2 linked regions of the Celeribacter indicus genome follow. The protein of the gene in region 1 interacts with the protein of each later gene in a pairwise test. Links are inferred from orthologs where the notes say so. Each region holds a gene or a part of one and is shown in the gene's direction. Other genes may lie near its edges. The genes, in order: P73_RS18640 and ftsZ.

Region 1 (3,232 bases):
CGTGCGCAACGACATCATGCCCTTCGCCACCGGCATCGACACGACGAAGATCATGAACATCTCCCGCCGCGTTTCGCAGGTGTCCGGCTTCCCGGTGCAATACAACAAGGCGATCGTCGGCAAGAACGCCTTCGCCCATGAAAGCGGCATCCACCAGGACGGGATGCTGAAGAATTCCGAGACCTTCGAGATCATGCGCCCGCAGGACATCGGCCTGTCCGGCACCTCCCTGCCGCTGGGCAAGCATTCCGGGCGCGCCGCGCTGCGCGCGAAGCTCCGGGACATGGGCTACGAGATGGGCGACAACCAGCTCAAGGACGTTTTCGTCCGGTTCAAGTCCCTCGCCGACCGCAAGAAGGAAGTCTATGACGACGACCTCATCGCGCTGTTGCGCGACGCGGGCGCGGCCGACCAGAACGAGCGCATCAAGGTGAAATTCCTGCGCGTCGTCTGCGGCACGGAGGCGCCGCAATCAGCCGACCTGATCCTCGAGATCGACGGTGTCGAGACGCGCGAGACCTGCCAGGGCGACGGACCGGTGGATGCGACCTTCAAGGCGATCAAGGCGCTTTTCCCGACCACGGCGCGGTTGCAGCTCTATCAGGTGCATGCGGTGACCGAGGGCACCGACGCGCAGGCCACCGTTTCCGTGCGGCTCGAGGAGGACGGGAAGATCGTCACCGGCCAGTCCTCCGACACGGATACGGTCGTCGCCTCCGCGAAGGCTTATGTCAACGCGCTGAACCGCCTGCTGGTGCGGCGCGAGAAATCGGCCCCGGATTCGGATGTGAAGACGGTGAAATACACCGATACGGTCTGATTTCGGAACTTGTCCGATTCGAACGGAAAAGGCGCTCCTTCGGGGGCGTCTTGCCGTTTATTTATACGAAAGCTGCAAAATCCGGGAGCGGAGACGGGGCCGCGGCGGGCCGGCTTGGCGAGACTTCGCCACAGCGCGGCCACGCGCCCCTTTTCCACACCCCCGCCACCCCCTATAAGTCGCCGTTACGGGGGATTCTCCAAATTTGCGCGCAGGACGGGGCATCAGGAACAAGATGGCGGGACTTAACGGACTTTTTTCTTCGGACATGGCAATCGACCTCGGCACGGCGAACACGCTCGTCTATGTCAAGGGCAAGGGCGTCATCCTCAATGAACCCTCCGTCGTCGCCTATCACGTCAAGGACGGGCGCAAGCAGGTGCTCGCGGTCGGGGAGGATGCCAAGCACATGCTCGGCAAGACCCCCGGCTCAATCGAGGCCATCCGCCCGATGCGCGAGGGCGTGATCGCCGATTTCGATACCGCCGAGGAGATGATCAAGCATTTCATCCGCAAGGTGCACAAGCGCACGACCTTCTCCAAGCCGAAGATCATCGTCTGCGTCCCCCATGGCGCGACCCCGGTGGAGAAACGCGCGATCCGCCAGTCCGTGCTTTCCGCCGGCGCGCGCAAGGCCGGGCTGATCGCGGAACCGATCGCGGCGGCCATCGGCGCGGGGATGCCGATCACCGACCCGACCGGCAACATGGTCGTCGACATCGGCGGCGGCACCACCGAGGTGGCGGTCCTGTCGCTGGGCGACATCGTCTATGCGCGTTCGGTGCGGGTCGGCGGCGACCGGATGGACGACGCGATCATCAACTACCTGCGCCGCCAGCAGAACCTTCTGATCGGCGAGGGCACGGCGGAGCGGATCAAGACCTCGATCGGCACCGCGCGCATGCCCGACGACGGGCGCGGCTCGGTGCTCACGATCCGCGGGCGCGACCTGCTCAATGGCGTGCCGAAGGAGATCGAGATCAGCCAGGCGCAGGTCGCCGAGGCGCTCGCCGAACCCGTGCAGGCGATCTGCGAGGCGGTGATGACCGCGCTCGAGACGACGCCGCCCGACCTCGCCGCCGACATCGTCGACCGGGGCGTCATGCTCACCGGCGGCGGCGCGCTTCTGGGCGAGCTCGACCTCGCGCTGCGCGAACAGACCGGCCTTGCGATCTCGGTCGCCGACGAATCACTGAATTGTGTGGCGCTCGGCACCGGCAAGGCGCTGGAGTATGAAAAGCAACTCCGGCACGTTATTGATTACGACAGCTGAGGCTGCCTGCCGCCGCGCGCGGCACCGGCCGACCTGATCCGGGAAAGACGGACGTGGCCAGAGACAGAGGCAATGCGGAGACCTATGTCCGCCCGATCCAGCGCCTGCTGGCCGGGATCTTTCTTCTGCTGTGCATCGGGATCTTCGTGCTCTGGCGCATCGACAGCCCGCGGGTGGAGCGGATGCGCGCCCAGCTCGTCGACCGGGTCGTCCCCTCCTTCGAATGGGCGCTCGTGCCGGTGACGAAGACGATCGGCATGCTCGAGAACTTCCAGAGCTACCAGCGCCTCTACGAGCAGAACCAGGAGCTGCGCAACGAGTTGCGGCAGATGCAGGCGTGGAAGGAAGCCGCGCTCCAGCTCGAGCAGAAGAACGCCAAGCTGCTCGATCTCAACAACGTGCGGCTCGACCCGAAATACACCTATGTGACGGGGGTGGTGACCGCCGACAGCGGCTCCCCCTTCCGCCAGTCCGTGCTGATGAACGTCGGCGCGCGCGACGGGATCCGCGACGGATGGGCGACGATGGACGGGATCGGGCTCGTCGGCCGGATCTCCGGCGTCGGCGAGACCTCCTCGCGCGTGATCCTGCTGACCGATTCGAACTCGCGCCTGCCGGTGACGATCCAGCCTTCCGGCCAGCGCGCGATCCTCTCGGGCGACAACACCGCGCGCCCGCCGCTCGAATTCATCGAGAGCCCCGAACTGGTGCGCCCCGGCGACCGGGTCGTTTCCTCGGGCGACGGCGGCGTCTTTCCCGCGGACATCCTCATCGGGCAGGTGGCGATGGGGCCGGACCGGCGGCTCCGGGTGATCCTCGCCGCGGATTACGAGCGGCTCGACTACCTGCGCGTGCTGCGCACCCATGTCAGCGAACAGATCACCGATCCCGGCGGGCTGATCCTGCCGGAGCGGCCGCTCACCCCCTTCGTCGAAACCGAACCGGCCGGGCCGGACCGGACCGCCGGGGAGGAAGGGGCGGCCGATGGTTGATCCGCGCACCCTGCGCCGCTGGAGCTATCGGGCGGGCTTTCTCGCGCTGTCGGCCATTGTCGTCTTCGTCTACCTGCTGCCGGTGCGCGTCGGCTCCGGCCACTGGCCGGGGCCGGACCTGCTGCTGGGCTTCGCCTTCGCCTGGGT
Region 2 (3,208 bases), 520 kb from region 1 along the record:
GCGGAACTCATCGGCATCATCCGGCCGCGGGTCGAGGAAATCCTCGAAGGCGTCCGCGAATGCCTCGATGCGGCCGGGTTCGAACACCTGCCCTCGCAGCAGGTCGTGCTGACCGGCGGCGGCTCGCAGATCCCCGGTCTCGACACGCTCGCGCCGAAGATCCTGGGCCAGCAGGTGCGGATCGGCCGTCCGCTGCGCGTGCAGGGACTGCCGCAGGCGGCGACCGGCGCGGCCTTCGCCTCCGCGGTCGGGCTCTGCCTCTTCGCCGCCAATCCGCAGGACGAATGGTGGGATTTCGAGATCCCGGCGGAACGCTATCCTGCCCATTCGCTCAAGCGGGCGATGCGCTGGTTCAAGGACAACTGGTGAGCGCGGCGGTTGCCGGCCTGCCGGGACGGTGGTAAAAGGGACATGGATCCGCGGCCAACGCGGGCGGCGACCGGCGCGGCCGGCACACCGAAGAGGCACCCGAGCAGTGCCCCGACATTGCGACGCCCAGTCCGGGACCCGTCCCGGAGGCGGGCCGTTCCCCCGGTCCCCGGCCGGGTGCGTAGGTGTCTGCGCGCCGCGACCAGCTAAATCTCGTGTTTTGCGCAAGATCCCGCCGAATTGTTGCGCGGGATCCCCCAGATTTTGTGGTTTTCTCCTGTTTTTGGGATGACGAGCCCCTCGAAACTCCGTAGGATTCGGGGTGAGTAGGTAAATTTTGCCCCGATTCAGGGGCGGGGACAGTCAACCGGCGGACAGGCGCAGACCTGACCGGCCGATCAAAACAGCAGGCGGACGATCATGGCTTTGAATCTGACGATGCCCGAGCGGGACGAGTTGAAACCGAAAATCACCGTGTTTGGTGTCGGCGGTGCGGGCGGCAACGCGGTCAACAACATGATCGAGAAGCAGCTCGAAGGCGTCGATTTCGTCGTGGCGAACACCGATGCGCAGGCGCTCCAGCACGCCAAGGCGCAGGCGCGCATCCAGATGGGCGTGAAGGTGACCGAGGGTCTCGGCGCGGGGGCCCGTCCCTCCGTCGGCGCCGCGGCGGCCGAGGAAAGCATCGAACAGATCGTCGACCACCTCGCGGGGGCGCACATGTGCTTCATCACCGCGGGCATGGGCGGCGGCACCGGCACCGGCGCCGCGCCGATCATCGCCCAGGCCGCGCGCGAGCTGGGCGTGCTGACCGTCGGCGTCGTGACCAAGCCCTTCCAGTTCGAAGGCGCCAAGCGCATGCGCCAGGCCGACGAGGGCGTGGAAGCGCTGCAAAAGATGGTCGACACGCTCATCGTGATCCCGAACCAGAACCTGTTCCGCCTCGCCAACGAGAAGACCACCTTCACCGAGGCCTTCTCCATGGCCGACGACGTGCTCTATCAGGGGGTGAAGGGCATCTCCGACCTCATGGTCCGTCCGGGGCTCATCAACCTCGATTTCGCCGACGTCCGTTCGGTGATGGACGAGATGGGCAAGGCGATGATGGGCACGGGCGAGGCGACCGGCGAGGATCGCGCGATCCAGGCGGCCGAGAAGGCCATAGCAAACCCGCTGCTCGACGAGATCTCGCTCAAGGGTGCGAAGGGTGTTCTCATCAACATCACCGGCGCCTACGACCTCACGCTGTTCGAGCTCGACGAGGCGGCGAACCGGATCCGCGAAGAGGTCGATCCGGACGCCAACATCATCGTCGGTTCGACCCTCGATCCCGACATGGAAGGGGGCATGCGCGTCTCCGTCGTCGCGACCGGCATCGACGCGAACCAGAATATCGGCGAAATGCCCGTGCCGCGCCGCCGCCTGGCCGAGCCGCTGCAATCGCCCGAAACGGTCGAGGAGAAGATCGAGCACGCCCCCGCCGCTCCGGCGGCCCCTGCGCCGCAGCCGCAGCCGCAGGCCTATCAGCCCGCCCCCGAGGCGCCGGCCCAGCCGACCCTCGACGTGTTCGACCCGCAGGCCACCCAGCGCCGCGAGGAGCAGGCCGCGCGCGAAAGCTATCGCCCCGCCGAGGACGACCTGCCGCCGCCCGCCTACCAGCCGCGTCCGCAGCCCGCGCCGCAGCCGGCGATGCACGAACCCGAGCCCGAGGCCTTCGTCGCGCCCCGCGCGCCCGCGCCGGGCACGCCCTCGCCGGAAGCCCTGGCCCGTCTTCAGGCCGCTGTCGCCAAGCAGCCGCGCGCCGAGCCGCGTCAGGTGCAGCCGCATCACCACCAGCCGCAGCCGGAACAGCCCGCCGCGAAACAGGGGCGTTTCGGGATCAATTCGCTCATCGGCCGCATGACCGGGCATGGCGAAGGCGAGGCGCAGCAGCCGCACGCCCACCAGCCCCAGCCCCGTGCCGCGCAGCCGGCGCCGCAGCCCCGCTTCGGCGCGCAGCCGCAGGCCCGCCCGCAGGTGCATCAGGCCTATGACGAGGATCAGGACAGCGATCCGCAGGCCGAGAAGATCGAGATCCCCGCCTTCCTGCGCCGTCAGGCGAACTGAAACAGGAGGGGACCGGCGGACATGACGCCGGGTCACGATCACATCGTGAAACATCGTGGAAAGGCCGCCTCCGGGCGGTCTTTCCTGTTTTGGAACAAGGGCTTGCCGCGCCCGCACGGGATCTTGCGCATCTTCCTGCCGGCGCGCGGCGGTCTATGTTTCAAACGGTTACAATCTTTGAATTGAGAGCCGGGCACGGCGTGGTTAAATCATCCTCAACGAAGGCGCCTCCGTGGCGCCGGGGGCCGGTGCGGTCCCTGTTCAGGAAGCCACCCGCTCCGACAAGAGGGCGGGAGAAAGCAGAGAGCAGATGGTGCAGACTACGGTAGCCAAAGAGATCCGGTTCGATGGGGTGGGCCTCCACTCCGGCGCGCCGGTGACCATGCGCGTCACGCCGGCGCCCGCCAACAGCGGGATCACCTTCCTGCGTGCCGACATCCATGCGGATGCCGCCGACCGCCGCGACCCGATCGTCGCCGCGCGCTGGGATACGGTCGTGCCCTCGCAACTCTGCACCCTGATCCGGAATGAAGACGGCGTCGAGCTGTCGACCATCGAGCATATCATGGCCGCACTGGCAGGGTGCGGCGTCGCCAACGCGACGATCTCCGTCGACGGGCCCGAAGTGCCCATCCTCGACGGCTCCGCCGCGCCCTTCGTCGACGGGATCCTCGCCGCCGGGCTGGTGCGCCAGGAGGGGCCGACCCGCGCGCTCCGGGTCCTCCGTCCGGTG

The links.
Region 2: the proteins of P73_RS18640 (region 1) and ftsZ interact in binary tests that used the Escherichia coli proteins (3 or more experiments, as listed by UniProt). The link is inferred for Celeribacter indicus from one-to-one orthologs.

Annotation. Positions count from the first base shown.
Region 1 is NZ_CP004393.1:3,783,346-3,786,577, forward strand. The notes cover bases 160-3,074. They hold P73_RS18640 (rod shape-determining protein), read left to right. Parts: upstream 160-1,055; coding sequence 1,056-2,093; downstream 2,094-3,074. Other genes in these bases: P73_RS18635 (2-isopropylmalate synthase), read left to right, coding at 160-820; mreC (rod shape-determining protein MreC), read left to right, coding at 2,147-3,074. Also shown: more of P73_RS18635, read left to right, coding at 1-159; more of mreC, read left to right, coding at 3,075-3,085; P73_RS18650 (hypothetical protein), read left to right, coding at 3,078-3,232. UniProt on the Escherichia coli protein: Forms membrane-associated dynamic filaments that are essential for cell shape determination. Acts by regulating cell wall synthesis and cell elongation, and thus cell shape.
Region 2 is NZ_CP004393.1:3,260,733-3,263,940, reverse strand. Bases 242-3,132 are described here. They hold ftsZ (cell division protein FtsZ), read left to right. Parts: upstream 242-789; coding sequence 790-2,475; downstream 2,476-3,132. Other genes in these bases: lpxC (UDP-3-O-acyl-N-acetylglucosamine deacetylase), read left to right, coding at 2,789-3,132; ftsA (cell division protein FtsA), read left to right, coding at 242-369. In the rest of the region: more of ftsA, read left to right, coding at 1-241; more of lpxC, read left to right, coding at 3,133-3,208. UniProt on the Escherichia coli protein: Essential cell division protein that forms a contractile ring structure (Z ring) at the future cell division site. The regulation of the ring assembly controls the timing and the location of cell division.